Regions from separate parts of the Mesorhizobium sp. B2-6-2 genome, predicted to be linked through region 1. Evidence: predicted binding sites of a transcription regulator. Region 1 holds the regulator's gene; the other holds the start of a gene.
The links. The regulator LexA, encoded in region 1, represses DNA repair genes until DNA is damaged. The targets are predictions, from matches to a motif close to TGTTCNNNNTGTGTTCNG.
Positions count from the first base shown of each region.

Region 2: the regulator LexA is predicted to act here: its motif matches at 5,785-5,802, upstream of FJ419_RS25955 (sel1 repeat family protein).

Region 1 covers NZ_VFUG01000008.1:96,039-106,044, reverse strand. Annotated here, with positions in the region: gene gltA (citrate synthase) at 1-721, opposite strand, end outside; gene gltX (glutamate--tRNA ligase) at 900-2,324, opposite strand; gene FJ419_RS17780 (ComEC/Rec2 family competence protein) at 2,427-4,898, shown strand; gene lexA (transcriptional repressor LexA) at 4,935-5,669, opposite strand; gene kynU (kynureninase) at 6,104-7,351, shown strand; gene FJ419_RS17765 (alpha/beta hydrolase) at 7,399-8,229, shown strand; gene glp (gephyrin-like molybdotransferase Glp) at 8,329-9,534, opposite strand; gene moaC (cyclic pyranopterin monophosphate synthase MoaC) at 9,534-10,006, opposite strand, start outside.
Region 2 covers NZ_VFUG01000019.1:80,537-86,913, forward strand. Annotated here, with positions in the region: gene FJ419_RS25930 (carboxyl transferase domain-containing protein) at 1-938, shown strand, start outside; gene FJ419_RS25935 (O-acetyl-ADP-ribose deacetylase) at 941-1,471, shown strand; gene FJ419_RS25945 (acetyl/propionyl/methylcrotonyl-CoA carboxylase subunit alpha) at 1,791-3,755, shown strand; gene FJ419_RS25950 (ABC transporter substrate-binding protein) at 3,901-5,022, opposite strand; gene FJ419_RS25955 (sel1 repeat family protein) at 5,386-5,652, opposite strand; gene FJ419_RS25960 (hypothetical protein) at 5,830-6,018, shown strand; gene FJ419_RS25965 (DUF2147 domain-containing protein) at 6,089-6,377, shown strand, end outside.

The DNA.
Region 1 (10,006 bases):
CGTGCAGAATGAAGATGCGGTCCATGGCACGCGCCAGCACCGGATTGATCTTGTATTCCTCGCACGGCACGGCAAAGCACATGTGCAGGAAGTTGGCCGCGAAGCCGAGATCGTTCTTCGGGTAAATGAAAGGCTGGCCGATATGGTACTTATAAGCCATCGCGGCGATCGTCGGCATCTTGGCGATCAGGCGCATGGAGGCGACCATGCGCTGATACGGGTCCGAGATGTCGGTCGAGTCGTGATAGAAGGCCGACAGCGCGCCGACCACGCCGCACATCACCGCCATCGGATGCGCGTCGCGGCGGAAGCCGGTGAAGAAGCGCGACATCTGCTCATGCACCATCGTGTGGCGCGTCACGCGATAATCGAAGTCGTCCTTCTGCGCCTTGGTCGGCAACTCGCCGTAGAGCAGCAGATAGCAGACCTCGAGGAAGTCGCCATGCTCGGCGAGCTGATCGATCGGGAAGCCGCGATGCAGCAGGATACCGGCATCGCCGTCGATGAAGGTGATCCCCGACTCGCAGCTCGCTGTGGAGGTGAAGCCGGGGTCGTAGGTGAAGGCGCCGGTGGTGCTGTAGAGCGAACCGATATCGATGACGTCCGGCCCGACCGTCCCGCTTCGCACCTTCAATTCGTGCGTCTTGCCGGCGAGCTCGAGCCTGGCGGCCGACTCGCGCGTTTTGCTGCCCGGTTCCGGTTTTGTCGCAGCTTCGCTCATTCTCAACTCCTTTTGTTCCTCATGCCGGCAAGGCAATTCCTGCAAACGACACGTCGAAGTCACCGGAATGCGCGAACTCGCCACCGCATTTTAGGAGGTGCGTGCCAGATTGGGCCAAGCCCAATGTTGCACTGCGAAACACACCTTTCAATGCCAATCTTCTTGGGCCAGCTCGCTCCTAATCGATTTGATCTCCAATGCGCGCCAGGCTTTCCTGACGGCCCAGCACGGCAAGCACGTCGAACACTCCGGGCGAGGTGCTGCGGCCGGTCAGCGCGGCTCTCAGGGGCTGCGCCACGGCGCCCAGCTTGTGCCCGCCGGCCTGCGCAAAGTCGCGGATCGAAGCCTCCGCCGAGGCCGCGTTCCAGTCGCCCTGCACAGAAGACAATGCGCTGTGCGCGCCGCGCAGAATCGCGCGCGCATCCGCGTTGAGCAAGCCCGCCGCCTTCTCGTCCAGCGGCAACGGCCGCTCGACGAACAGGAACGCCGCGCCGTCGACCAGTTCCACAAGAGTTTTTGCTCGCTCCTTGAGGCCGGGCATGGCGGCAAGCAGTTGCGCCTTGCGCCTGTCATCGAGCTTTGCCGCGAGCGCCGGGCCGCCTTCGAGATAAGGCAAGGTGGCGACGAAGATGTCGAACAGCGCCCGGTCGTCCATCTTGCGCATATGGACGCCGTTCAGCGCCTCGAGCTTGGCGAAGTCGAAGCGGGCCGCGCCCTTGTTGACGTCGCCGATGTCGAACCAGGCAATCATGTCCTCGATCGACATCACCTCGTCGTCGCCATGGCTCCAGCCGAGCCTGGCCAGATAATTGAGCAGAGCCTCGGGCAGGTAGCCCATGGCGCGATATGCCTCGACGCCGAGCGCGCCGTGCCGCTTCGACAGCTTGGCGCCGTCGGCGCCGTGGATCAGCGGGATGTGCGACATCGACGGCACATCCCAGCCCATGGCGTTGTAGATCACCGTCTGGCGCGCGGCATTGGTCAGGTGATCGTCGCCGCGGATGATGTGGGTGACGCCCATGTCGTGATCGTCGACGACGACGGCATGCATGTAGGTCGGGACACCATCGGAACGCAGGATGATGAAGTCGTCGAGATCCTTGTTGGGGAAGCGCACCTCGCCCTGCACGCGATCGTTGACGATCGTCACGCCCTCGGTCGGCGCCTTGATGCGGATCGTGCCTTTGACGCCTGCCGGCGCCTCGGATGGGCCGCGGTCGCGCCAATGGCCGTTGTAACGCGGCGGCAGGCCCTTGGCACGTGCGGCCTCGCGCATCGCCTCCAGCTCCGCCGGCGTCTCGTAGCTGTAATAGGCCTTGCCCATGCGCACGAGCTGCTCCGCCACCTCGCGGTGACGCGGCGCACGCTCGAACTGCGAGACGGCGTCGCCATCCCAGGAGAGGCCAAGCCAGGTCAGCCCGTCTAGAATGGCAGCCGTGGCGGCTTCGGTGGAGCGCCCCCGATCGGTATCCTCGATGCGCAGCAGCATCGTGCCGCCGGTGTGCCTGGCATAGAGCCAGTTGAACAGCGCCGTGCGCGCCCCGCCGATATGCAGGTAGCCTGTAGGCGAGGGGGCAAAACGGGTGACGACCTTGTCGGACATGGAACTCTCGAGGAAGTGCTGAAAAATGCATGTCTCGCGCGGACTTCCACGCGACCGGCGTTCATGTAGCATAGGCGGTCTGGGGCGCAAGGGGCAGACCCGATGGCTGGACGTGGCCGGGGCGCGGAGGAGGGCGAGGGAACGACAGCGGGCGTCAGCGAACGCCTGATGTTTGCTCATGCCGTGCCCGCTGAGGAAGCGCCGCTTTCGCTTCCGGCGCCGCGTCCGCCAGCTGAGCTTCTGCCGCCTGGCGGCGGCACGTTACCGCCGGCATCGCCGACAGCCAATGTTGGCCGGATCCGCAGACAGCTTGGCCGCGTTTCGCTTCCTGCTCTGCGCCGAAGCGTTGCGGTCGCCGCCACCACCGAGCTCGACCGTGGCGTCGGCTTTCTGCTGGTGCCGGTGTTCCTGGCAGCCGGCGTGATCTGTTACTTCTCGCTGAGCGCCGAGCCGGACCTCTACAGGCCGCTTGCGGCGGCCGCCCTGATGGCGGTCTGCGCGGCGGTCTCGCGTTCCCGGCACAGAACGCATCTTGTCTTCATGGCGGCATTATTCTGCGCCTTGGGCTTTCTCGCGGCCAAGGTGGAGACCTGGCGGATGGCGAGCCCGATACTGGGTTCCGAAATCCAGACACGGCTGACGGGCCGCCTCGTCACCGCCGAGGCGATGGCGAATGGCCGTGTCCGGCTCACCATAGATCTCATATCCACGGAGCATCCGAAGCTGCGCTACGCGCCGGACCGCATCAGGCTGTCGGCGCGCAGGATCCCCTCCCCCTCCGGCATGTCGGCCGGGTCGATGCTGACCGGCTATGCCAAGCTGCTGCCGCCGACAGGTCCGGTTCGGCCGGACAGCTACGATTTTTCCTTCGACAGCTATTTTGCCGGCATCGGCGCCAGCGGCTTTTTCCTGGGCGATCCGAAACTTGTCGCGCCGACCCCGATTGCGCCAACGGAGGTGCCTTTCGGCGCGCGCGTGGCATCGGCCATAGAAAACGCCCGCGAGGGGATTGCCGACCACATCAGGAGCAGGATCGGCGGCTCCGAGGGCGAGATCGCGGCGGCGCTGATCGTCGGCGTGCGCGCCGGGATTCCGGAAGCCATCAACGAGTCGATGCGACGGACCGGCATCTACCACATCATTTCGATCTCCGGCCTGCACATGGCGCTGGTTGCCGGCACGATCATGGTGCTTTTGCGCGGCGCCTTCGCGCTGTTTCCCGATTTCTCGTCGCGGCGGCCGGTGAAGAAATACGCCGCCGGGATCGCGCTCATCTCGATCGCCGCCTACCTCATCATCTCCGGCATCGTGGTGGCGGCCGAGCGAAGCTTCATCATGCTGGCCGTGATGCTCGCCGCCGTGCTCTTCGACCGCGCGGCGCTGACAATGCGCAACCTGGCGATCTCGGCCATCGCCGTGATCCTGGTCTCGCCGCACGAAGTGGTCGGCCCGAGCTTCCAGATGTCCTTCGCCGCCACCGCCGCCCTGGTCGGCGCCTATGCCGGCTTTGCCGATTATCGCGCCGGCAAAACGACCGCGCCGCCGGCAAAGCGTTCGTTCGTCGGGTTCCTGTCGCGAAAACTGGCGGTTGGCGTGGGCGGCGCCGCCGTGACGTCGCTCATCGCGGGCAGCGCGACGTTGCTGTTTGCGATCTGGCATTTCCAACGCGTGTCGCCGCTCAGCCTGCTTGCCAATCTGGCGGTCATGCCGATTGTCTCGCTGATCGTCATGCCGTTCGCCGTGCTGAGCGCGCTGGCTATGCCCTTCGGCTTCGACGGTCCGTTCCTCTATGTGATGGGCAAGGGCCTGACAGCGATGATCGCCATTTCGGCATGGATTTCCGAGCGCTCGCCTGTCGATGCCGTCGGGCTGATCTCGATCCAGTCGGTGCTGCTGGCGACGGTCACGCTGGTCATCGCGACCATGGCCACCACCTGGCTGAGGCTTGCCGCCGTACCCTTCGCGCTCGCCGCGCTGCTAGCCATTCCGCACGTCCGCACACCGGATGTGCTCATTTCCGAGGACGCGCATCTGGTGGCGATGCCGATCGGCGGCGGCGAGCTTGCCGTCAATCGCGAACGCTCTAACGAGTTCACCACCGACAACTGGAAACGGGCGCTGAAATCCGAGGATGTCGTACCGCCGGAAAGGTTCGCCAAAGATACGCTGGACATTGCCGATCCCGTCGACCTGCCGCCCGGCTCGCCCTTCTACTGCAGCGGCGATCTCTGCATCGGCCGGCATCCTTCCGGCGCGATCGTCGCGCTCGCCGAGACCCGCGACGCCGCCCGGCCAGCCTGCGGTTTCGCCGACCTCATCGTCATCAACGACGCCACGGCCTATAACCCATGCCCCGATCCGCGTGTGCTCGTCGTTACCAAGCGGCAGCTGGCGCGCGACGGCAGCGCCGCCGTTTTCTTCGATCCGCAATCGGCAACCGCGCGGCCCACCGTCCGCTACGCAGTCGTAGAACCATACCGGCCCTGGCACGAGCAGCGGAAATACACGCGCGAGGCGAGGGGACTGGCGCCCTATAAGCAGCCGGAAAAACCAGCAGCCGCACCGGCCCAATAGATTGTCGTCCGGGCGAAGAAGGCCGGCCAGTTCTGCTCAGTAGCGGCGGATAAGTCCCACGAGCTTGCCCTGAACCTTGACCCGGTCCGGTCCAAAGATCCGGGTCTCATAGGCCGGATTGGCGGCCTCGAGCGCGATCGAAGCACCCTTGCGGCGGAAACGCTTAAGCGTCGCCTCCTCATCGTCGACCAGCGCCACCACGATCTCACCCGGGCTTGCCGTGTTGGCATTGCGGATGATGACGGTATCGCCGTCGAAGATCCCGGCCTCGATCATCGAGTCGCCCTTGACCTCCAACGCATAATGCTCGCCGCCCATGATCATGTCCGGCGGCACCGAGATCGAATGCGTCTGGTGCTGGATAGCGTCAATCGGTACGCCGGCGGCGATGCGGCCCATCACCGGAATGGATACGGCCGCCGCGGCCTCGTCGTCATTGCTTGGCGTCGGGGTGCGCGATGGCGCCGCCGGCTTGACCTGGCGGTTGAGATTGCCTTGGCCGCCCTGGATGACGCTCGGCGAAAACTTCTTCGCGGCATTCAGGCCAGGCGCGATCGAGTCGGGCAGGCGCAGCACTTCCAGCGCGCGCGCCCGGTTCGGCAGCCGGCGAATGAAGCCGCGTTCTTCCAGCGCCGTGATCAGCCGGTGGATGCCGGATTTGGAGGCAAGGTCGAGCGCCTCCTTCATCTCATCGAATGATGGAGGAATCCCGCTCTCCTTCAGGCGTTCATGGATGAACATCAGGAGTTCATGTTGTTTGCGCGTCAGCATCGGCGGCCCCCACGGGTTCTGAACCCAGAATCAGAAAAACAAACCCAGAACAAACACTATCTGTTCCAGTTGTGTTCCGCAACCGTTTAAAGTTTAGTGAATTTGTTAAGGCCGCCGAAACAATGTCGCATCCGGTGACGCCTTGGCCGCCCCGGTTGGGGTAGCGGCGTTGATTCCGCTCATATTTTGGAGCCTCCTTAAGCTGAAACAAGAGCCGACACCATCACGAAGCCGCGGATAGGATCCCGCCGGTTCCTGCGCAAGCGTGCCGCACCGTGAACGAAACGAACCCAAAATGCCAACCTTGGCAATGATTCCGATCCATGGTCTTCGCCGTCTATGGACCAGCTAACATAGGACCAAAGGTTCTTGCCCTGTCGCCGACGGTGGTGAGACAACCCCCTTGACCAGGTCGAAATGGAGGCGGCAGCACAATGAGGGGAATTCCTGATCTCGCCGAAGTCGAGGCGATGGATGCCGCGGATCCGCTGCGCGCCATGCGCGATCGCTTCGTCTTGCCGGAAGGCGTCATATACCTCGACGGCAATTCGCTGGGCGCAGCTTCGATCGACGTCTTCAACGAGATCGAGACTGCCGCGAGGCAGGAATGGGCGCGCGATCTCATCCGCGCCTGGAACACCGCCGGCTGGTTCGATATGCCCATCGAGCTGGGCGACCAGCTCGGGCGCCTGATCGGCGCGAAACCCGGCCAGACGGTCGTCTGCGACACGACTTCGATCAACATCTACAAGGTCCTGCATGCGGCACTTGCGATGCGGCCCGAGCGTTCGGTGATCGTTGCCGAGGCCGACAGCTTTCCGACCGACCTCTATATGGCGGAAGGGGTCGCATCGACGCTGCCCGGCACGGTGCTGCGGCTCGAAGGCGCCGATGCCCCGACGATAGAAGAGCTGATCGACGATCGCGTCGCCGTCATCCTGGTCAACCACGTCAACTACAAATCCGGCCGGCTGCGCGACATGGCGGCGCTCACCCGCAAGGCCCATGAAGCCGGGGCGTTGATCGTGTGGGACCTCTGCCACACGGCGGGTGCGCTGCCGGTGGATCTCGACGGCTCGAATGCAGATTTCGCCGTCGGCTGCACCTACAAGTATCTCAATGGTGGGCCGGGCTCGCCAGCCTTCATCTATGCCGCGAACCGCCACCACCGCGACATTCGCCAGCCGCTCAGCGGCTGGTGGGGCCATGCCCGGCCTTTCGCGTTCGAGCAGGGCTATGCCGCGGGCACGGGCATCCGGCGGTTCCTTTGCGGAACGCAGCCGGTGCTGTCGATGCGTGCGCTGAAAGGCGCGCTGGATCTCTGGAACGACGTCGACATGAGGGCCGTGCGGAGAAAAAGCGTCGCGCTGACCGACCTGTTCATCCGGCTTGTCGAGGCCAGATGCGGCGGCTTCGGTCTTGAGTTGGAGAGCCCGCGCTCAGGCGCAGAACGCGGCAGCCAGGTATCGTTCGCCCATTCAAATGGCTACCAGGTGATGCGCGCCTTGATCGAGCGCGGCGTGATCGGCGATTTCCGCGCGCCATCCACCATTCGTTTCGGCTTCACGCCGCTCTATGTCGGTTACCGAGATGTCTGGAATGCGGTCGAGGTGCTGGAGGACATCCTGCGCACTGGCATCTGGCAAGGCGCGCGCTTTGCCGTCAAAACAACCGTTACCTGACTTTGAATCGGCGATGCCGAACAAATGACCTGATCGCGGAGGCACCGTTGCTGGGACATCGTATTGTCGACTGGGATGACGCCTACGCAAATGGCGCCAATATCGCGGGCGGCGACCGCTGGCCGGCGGCGTGGGATGGGCCGGCGCGGACGTTTCGCGAACAACTACTGGCGGAGGGCAGGGCGCGGCTCGATATCGTGTATGGCGAAGCGCCGCGCAATCGCTTCGACCTATTTCTCCCGTCTGCGGCGCCAAAGGGGCTCGTTGTGTTCATCCACGGCGGCTACTGGATGGAGTCGGACAAGAGCTCCTGGTCGCACTTGGCTGGAGGCGCGATCGGCCGCGGCTTTGCCGTCGCCATGCCCTCCTACACGCTGTGCCCGCAGACCAGGATCAGCGGCATAGTCGGCGAGGTCGCTGCAGCGATTGAGAAGGCGGCCGCCATGGTCGATGGTCCGCTGATGCTGACCGGGCACTCGGCCGGCGGGCATCTCGCCAGCCGAATGGTGACCACGGCCTCACCGCTATCATCCGATGTGACGCGGCGCATACGCCAGGTGGTTTCGATTTCAGGCCTGCACGACCTTCGGCCGCTGATGTTCACAGCGCTGAACGAGACCCTGAACATCGACGAGCCGGAAGCGCGGAGCGAAAGCCCGGCATTGTTGCGGCCTCGACAGGGAGCCTGTATCACCTGCTGGGCCGGCGGCGGCGAGCGTGCGGAATTCCTGCGCCAGAGCGCGTTGCTCGCCAACGTCTGGATCGGGCTCGGCGCTGCCACACGTTCAGTGGTCGAGCCGGACCGACATCATTTCAATATTGTCGATGGTCTCGCCGACCCGGATCATCCCCTGACCCGTACGTTGGTCGACGAATAAGAGTTGCGATCGACTTCGTCGACCTATCAGGATAGACTTTGTCGACCTATCAGAATCGACTTTGTCGACGTCTGAACGATCGACTTTGTCGACGTCGGTTTAGCGCAGCATGAGCACGCTGCATTCAGCACCGGCTTCCGCGGCCGGCGCAAAGGGTTCGCGCACGATCAGGCCGTTGGCGTCGGCGAGCATCCGCAGCATCGAGGAGTCCTGAATGCCGAAAGGCGTCGCGACCAAGGTGCCGGCGTCCTCGCGCACGACGGCGCGCACATAGTCCTGCCTGAGATCGTTGGCCCGCATCGCGGTGCCAAGCCGGGCCGTTCGCATATCCTGCCGATGATCGCGGCCGCCGAGCCGGGCAAGCAGCGGCTTCAGGAAGAGTTGCGAGCAGACAATGCTTGCCACCGGATTGCCGGGCAGGCCGATGCAGCGGACATTGCCAAGCCGGCCAAACATCAGCGGTTTGCCGGGGCGCATGGCGATCTTCCAGAAATCGAGCTGCATGCCTTCGCCGGTCAGCACGCCATGGACGAGGTCGTGGTCGCCGACCGAGGCGCCGCCGAGCGTGACGATGACATCGGCGTTCGCCTCGACCGCTTTCCGGACCAGCGCGGCAATCGCCTCCCGGCGATCGGCGGCGATGCCGAGATCGAGCGCGAGCGCGCCGACCGACTGGGCGGCGGCGGCAACGCCGTAGGCATTCGACGAAATGATCTGGTCGGGGCCGAGCGTGCTGCCCGGGGGCAGCAATTCATCGCCGGTGGCGATGATCGCGACCAGCGGCCGGCGTACGACGTTCAGGGCTGGGTGGTTGGCCGAGGCCGCCAGCGAAAGGGCCGCCGCATCGAGAACGCGGCCCTTTTCGAGCAGCACGTCGCCCTGGGCGAAGTCGAGCCCGCGGCGGCGGACATTGCGTCCTTTCGCGGTCGGCTCGGTCAGCTCGATCCTGCCATTGCCGAGATCGCGGACGTTTTCCTGGATGACGACGGTGTCGGCCCCTTCAGGCAGCGGCGCCCCGGTGAAGATGCGCACGGCCTGGCCTTCCCCGACAGTTCCGGAGAAACCGCGCCCGGCAGTCGCCACGCCGATGACCTCGAGTAGCGCCGGCGCCGAAGCGACATCGGAGAAGCGCGCGGCATAGCCGTCCATCGCGGAGGCATCGAAAGGTGGCTGCGTGCGCAGCGCGACCACCGGCTCGGCCAGCACGCGGCCCGCCGCGTCAGCCAACGGAACGCGCTCGCCCGGCAGAGCCGTCACGCCGTCCAGCAGGCGTTCGAGCGCGTCGGTGACCAGAAGCAAGGCCATTATGAACCCGCCTTGTAGTCGCCTGATTTGCCGCCGGTCTTCTCGACCAGCCGAACGCCGGAAATCACCATCCCGCGGTCCGCTGCCTTGGCCATGTCGTAGATGGTGAGGCAGGCGACTGAAGCGGCGGTCAGCGCCTCCATCTCCACGCCCGTCTTGCCGGTGACGCGGGCGAGGGCGGTAACCTTGAGACCTGGCAAGGAATGGTCCGGCTCGATCTCGACGGCAACTTTCGTCAGAAGCAGCGGATGGCAGAGCGGGATCAGTTCGTGCGTCTTCTTCGCGGCCATGATGCCGGCGATACGGGCAGTCCCCAATACGTCGCCTTTCTTGGCGTCGCCGGCCAGGATCATCTCCAGCGTTTCCGGCTGCATGGAGACAAACCCTTCGGCGACTGCCGTGCGCGTCGTCTCGGCCTTGTCGCCGACGTCGACCATATTGGCTTCGCCCTTGGCACCAAGATGAGTAAGGG
Region 2 (6,377 bases), on a different contig from region 1:
GAGAGGATGTCAGCGCCGAGGAACTCGGCGGCGCCGATGTCCACACCAGGCTTTCCGGCGTCGCCGACCACTATGCCATGGATGACGAGCACGCCTTGGCTATTTGCCGGCGCATCGTCAAGAACCTGAATCGGAACAAGGCTCTAAACCTCAATCTGCAGAAATCGGTGCCGCCGCTTTACGATCCGGCCGAACTCTACGGCATTGTGCCGACGGATTTGCGCCAGCCCTATGACGTGCGCGAGGTGATTGCCCGGCTCGTCGACGGTTCGGAGTTCGACGAGTTCAAGCAGAATTACGGCACCACTCTGGTCACCGGCTTTGCCCATCTGCACGGCATGCCGATCGGCATCATCGGCAACAACGGCGTGCTGTTTTCCGAAAGCGCGCTGAAGGGCGCTCATTTCATCGAGCTCTGCTGCCAGCGCGGCATTCCTTTGGTCTTCCTGCAGAACATCACCGGCTTCATGGTCGGGCGAAAATACGAGGCCGGCGGCATCGCCAAGGACGGCGCCAAGCTGGTGATGGCGGTCGCCACGGCACGCGTGCCCAAGCTCACGGTGATCATCGGCGGCTCGTTCGGCGCCGGCAATTACGGCATGTGCGGCCGCGCCTATTCGCCCCGCTTCCTGTGGATGTGGCCCAACGCGCGCATCTCGGTGATGGGTGGCGAGCAGGCGGCCACTGTGCTTGCCATGGTCAAGCGCGAGGGCATCGAGCGCAAGGGCGGTGAGTGGAGCGCCGAAGACGAGGCGAAGTTCAGGAAGCCGATCCTGATGAAATACGAGCATGAGGGCCATCCGCTCTATTCCTCGGCCAGGCTCTGGGACGATGGCATCATCGATCCGGCCAGGACCCCCGACGTGCTGGCGCTCAGCCTTTCGGCGGTGCTCAATGCCGGGATCGAGGCGACGAAATTCGGCGTGTTCAGGATGTGACGATGAGCGCTCTCGGCGACAGGATCCGTATCCACACCGGCGACATCACCAAGCTCGCGGTCGACGCCATCGTCAATGCCGCCAATTCCTCGCTGCTGGGCGGCGGCGGCGTCGACGGCGCCATCCATCGCGCGGCCGGGCCGGAGCTGCTCGCCGAGTGCCGCACGCTGCATGGCTGCAAGACCGGCGACGCCAAGCTGACCAAAGGCTATCGCCTGCCGGCGCGTTACGTCATCCACACGGTAGGCCCGGTCTGGCAAGGCGGCGGCAAGGGCGAAGCCGAGCTGCTCACCTCCTGCTACCGGCGCTCGCTCGAAATCGCGCTCGGCCATGATTGTCGAACCATCGCTTTCCCGGCGATCTCGACCGGCATCTATCGCTTTCCGAAGGAGCAAGCGACCAGCATTGCCGTTGTCACCGTCAGCAACTTCATCGCGCAGAATGTGCTGCCGGGAACCGTGACTTTCTGCTGCTTCGACGAGCCGACCGCAGAACTATACCGGCGAGCCATTGCTGACCTCGGGAAGAGCTGACCTCGATGATCAAGCAGACTGCTCAAGAGACGACTTCGGCAAAGCACTCTCTTGATAAGGGAGTGCTCCACTATGTTGGACGAACGCTGGCCTGGAGAGGCCGGCGGTACAGCGCCCCCCTCTGTCCTGCCGGACATCTCCCCCACAAGGGGGGAGATTGGCAGCTTCGGCGCTGCCGCTCTCCCTACAATGTTGACGATTGGCGAAATCGGCGGCGACGTCCGATCTCCCCCCTCGTGGGGGAGATGTCCGGCAGGACAGAGGGGGGCGCGAAGGAATGCCTCCTCAACGCGAAGCAAGCTCTACTCGCGGAGGCTCCATGTTCGGCAAGATCCTGATTGCCAATCGCGGCGAGATCGCCTGTCGCGTCATCCGAACCGCCCGCAGGCTCGGTGTGCGCACCGTCGCCGTCTATTCGGACGCGGATGCCCGCGCGCTCCATGTCGAGATGGCCGACGAGGCCGTGCATATCGGCCCCTCGCCCGTCGGCGAAAGCTATCTGCGCGGCGACAGGATCGTGGCGGCGGCGCTCGCCACCGGCGTCGAGGCCATCCATCCCGGCTACGGCTTCCTGTCGGAAAACCCCGATTTCGTCGACCAGGCGACGGCGGCAGGCCTTGTCTTCATCGGTCCTTCCGCCGCCTCGATCCGCGCCATGGGATTAAAGGACGCCGCCAAGCGGCTGATGGAAAAGGCCGGCGTGCCGGTGGTGCCGGGTTATCACGGCGAAGCGCAGGAAATCGTGCTGCTTGCGTCCAAGGCGCGCGAGATCGGCTACCCGGTGCTGATCAAGGCGCGCGCCGGCGGCGGCGGCAAGGGCATGCGGCGCGTCGACCACCCCGACGATTTCTCGGAGGCGCTTTCCAGCGCGCGTCGCGAGGCAAAGGCGGCGTTCGGCGACGATCGCGTGCTGGTGGAAAAATATGTCGACAAGCCGCGTCACATCGAAGTGCAGGTATTCGGCGACAATTTCGGCAACGCCGTGCATCTTTACGAACGCGACTGCTCGGCGCAGCGCCGCCACCAGAAGGTGATCGAGGAGGCGCCCGCCCCCGGCATGACGCCGGCGCTGCGCAAGGCGATGACGGAGGCGGCCGTGAAGGCCGCCAAGGCGATCAATTATTCGGGCGCCGGCACGATCGAGTTCATCGTCGACGCCTCTCAGGGACTGAAGGCCGACCGCTTCTGGTTCATGGAGATGAACACCCGACTGCAGGTCGAGCATCCCGTCACCGAGATGGTCACCGGCGTCGATCTCGTCGAATGGCAGCTTCGCGTCGCGTCCGGCGAAACGCTGCCGAAGATGCAGAACGAGATCGCTTTGTCCGGCCACGCTTTCGAGGCCCGCCTCTATGCCGAGGACGCCGCGAGAGGGTTCCTGCCGGCGACCGGCACGCTGCATCATCTCAAATTCCCCGACGCGGCGCCGGAAGGTGCCGCGATACGCATCGAGACCGGCGTGCGCGCCGGCGATGCGATCTCCCCCTTCTATGATCCGATGATCGCGAAGCTCGTGGCGCACGGCAAGGATCGGGCTTCGGCGCTCGGCACGCTGCGCGAGATGCTGGCGCGGACGGAAGTGGCCGGCTCGACCGTCAACACCGCTTTCCTGGCGGCGCTCGCTGCCGACGCCGATTTCGCTGCCGGCGATGTCGATACCGGGCTGATCGGCCGGCACCAGGCGACGCTCACCGCCATTCCCCCGCCGAGCGACGAGACGATCGCGGCCGCGGCGCTGGCGGCGACGGATACCGCTGTGCCGGGTCCCGCCGCCGACCCCTGGTCCACGCTTTCCAGCTATGCCCATTTCCACCCGCTCTCGCGCCGCACCCGCTTGCGCTATGGCGAGGAGAACATCCTGGCGCGGGTTTCGGCACGCTCGGACGGCCGCTTCCAGGTGGCGCTGGAGGCACCGCATGATGCGGTGAACACGCATGATTTGAGGACCATGCTGCATGCCGCCCGCTGGCCCGGCCATGTCACCGTCTTCGAGAGCGCGGTCGGCTATACGTTCACGGTCCCCGATCCGCTCGCCAAGGCCGACGAGGCGGGAGCCGCCTCAAGCAGCCTGCGCGCGCCGATGCCGGGGCTGGTCAAGCTGGTGCGCGCCGCGGCGGGCGATGTCGTGATCAAGGGCCAGCCGCTTTTGATCCTCGAAGCGATGAAGATGGAGCACATGATCGCCGCCCCGCATGACGGCGTGATCGCCGAGATTGCGGCCGAGGGCGCGCAGGTCAGCGACGGCACGGTGCTGGTGCGGTTTGCGGAGGATGGGCAGGGCTGAAGTGGCTGTTCGATTGTCTCGTTAACGAGACAAAATAACTAGGTATGGCGGGACAGCGCCAGCCTGCCCTGCACGTCAATGCCGCAGCACAAACGGAAATGGCCGGGCTCGTCCCGGCCATTCCCTTGATTCTTGCAGAACCGACTTACGGCTTGATCGGCGCGTATTTGCCGTCGTGCCACTGGTTGATGTCGTAGCTGGCGTTCTTCAGGTCGCCCTTCTCGTCGAAGATGACGTCGCCGACCACGGTGCTGATCGGCTTGCCGTCCTTGAGCGCCTCGGCGACCTTGGCCGGATCGTCGGTGCCGGCGCGCTTGACGCCTTCGGCCACAGCCTGGACCACGGCATAGGAGAACAGCGTGAAGCCTTCGGGCGTGAAGCCGCCGGCCTTGATCTTGGCGACCGCGTCCTTCGCTTCGGGCTTGGCCTGCGGGTCCGACGGGAAGACGAACATGGTGCCTTCACCGGCCGGGCCGGCAACCTGCCAGAATTCCGGCGAAGCGATCGAGTCCGGCATGATCAGCTGGAACTTGACGTTCTGCTCGGCCGCCTGACGCAGGATCAGACCCGCCTCGGGGTGATAGCCGCCGAAATAGACGACGTCGGCCTTCAGTTCCTTCAGCTTGGTGACGAGGGCCGAATAATCCTTCTCGCCGGCATTGATGCCTTCATAGTCGACCTCCTTGAGACCGCCGGCATTCATCGTCGCCTTCACGGCGTCGGCAACGCCCTGGCCGTAGGCGCTCTTGTCGTGCAGGACGACGACGTTCTTGCCGGCGTATTTCTTGGCAATCCATGGGCCGATGAAGGCGCCCTGCGCGTCGTCACGCGTGTAGAGGCGCATGATGGTCGGCCAGCCGGCCTTGGCGGCGGCGTCGGTCAGCACCGGGTTGGACGAGGCGGGGCTCATCATCAGCGTGCCGGCTTCGGCATAGACGGCCGAGGCCGGAATGCTGGAGCCAGAGCAGGCATGGCCATCGACGAATTTGACGCCGTTGGCGACGATGCGGTTGGCGACCGAGACCGCCTGCTTCGGATCGCACTGGTCGTCCTCGATGTCGAGCTTGATCTGGGAGCCGTTGACGCCGCCAGCCGCATTGATCGCGTCGGCGGCGGCCTGCGCGCCCTGCTTGAACTGGTCACCGATGGTGGCGAGCTGGCCGGTCATGGGGCCGACCACCGAAATGGTGATGTCGTCGGCAAAGGCAACCGGGGCGCTCATCATCAGGCCAAAAGCGGCCGCGCTCAAAATACCCAATTTTTTCATGACTATAAGAACTCCTCCACTTGCGCGTGCCGATCCGGCCGCGCTTCTTCCACAGAGCCGGGACAATTTCACCCTTCGCCGAAACTGTCGAGAGGACAGTGAGGCCGGCTTTGGTTCATTCCGACGAGGATTTCTTGGGCCACGCCTGATTGCCAGGCGTAATGCAAAAAGCCGCGCCGACCTTGTTTCGGTCGGTCGCGGCTTTGCAGTCGAGCTCCCCAGACGCCCCCGCGCCTGAAACCCGCTCGCTTCCCTGTTTTTTCGCGTGGCTTCGGTTGTCTCAACCCGCCACGTTCTCGTTCTTCTTGACCGGCCGTCTTTCCGCGGCCTTGTCCCAATGAGCTGAGCGCTACGCGCTGAGGATCAGTGCATCGTCATCCATTCGCGGGCTTCGCGCAGCGCCGTGGCGATCTCGACTTTCGACATGGTGGCCGACAGTTCCGAGCGCAGCTCGGCGGCGCGGGCCGAGCCCTTGATCGCGGCGATGTTGAACCATTTGTGGGCGGCAACGACATCGGTCTCGCAATCGCGACCGGTCGCATACATCATGCCCAGTTCGAAAAGAATGTCGGCCTGGGTAGTTGCCCCCATGGCGCCGAAGCCGTCCTCAAGCATTTCAAAGCGTGCCATTTCAATCCCCTGTCTGGCTCCCGAGAGCTGCCTCCTTTCCCTTGGTATCCCTCGGGGCGAGCCGCTCTTTCGATGCTTTCGAGGATGACGGCTGGCCTTGAATCCGTCGTTAAATGGCTTGCTTAATTTGAGGAAAACAAAGCTAAAACAAGAGGTAAACGCGGAAAACTGTTAAGCATGGGAATCCAGCGTTTCAGCCATTTTGCGTCAAATTCGATGAAAATTGCCGACGGCGGAATCAAGACTTCGCTAACCACGGAAACCGAAGCGTTTTTCGGTCACGTTTATTTTCAGTCGGTCGCGCGGCGAAAATCCTTGCAACCTTCCGTCGCGGCACCGCTTTTGTTTTGGCGGCGGCTGGATTAGCTTTACCTTTGCGTAAGGGGCAGGAAGGCGGAACTGGAGCCCGCCGCAACCCCATAGGGAGGTGGACAAGATGTTTCGAAAGCTGACTCTGGCCCTGGCGGCCACCTTGATCATGGCGGGCGCCGCATGCGCCGACCCGATCGAAGGCAACTGGAAGACGCAGGCCGGCGACACCGCGGCGATCGGCGGGAGCGGTTCTTTCTCGATCACGCTCAAAACCGGCAAATACGCCGGCAAGACGATCGGCTCGCTGAAGGCGGCCGGCGACAACAAATATGCCGGCAGCATCACCGATCCGGCAAACGACAAGACCTATTCCGGCAAGGCGACGCTCTCGGGCACCGCGCTCAAGATGAGCG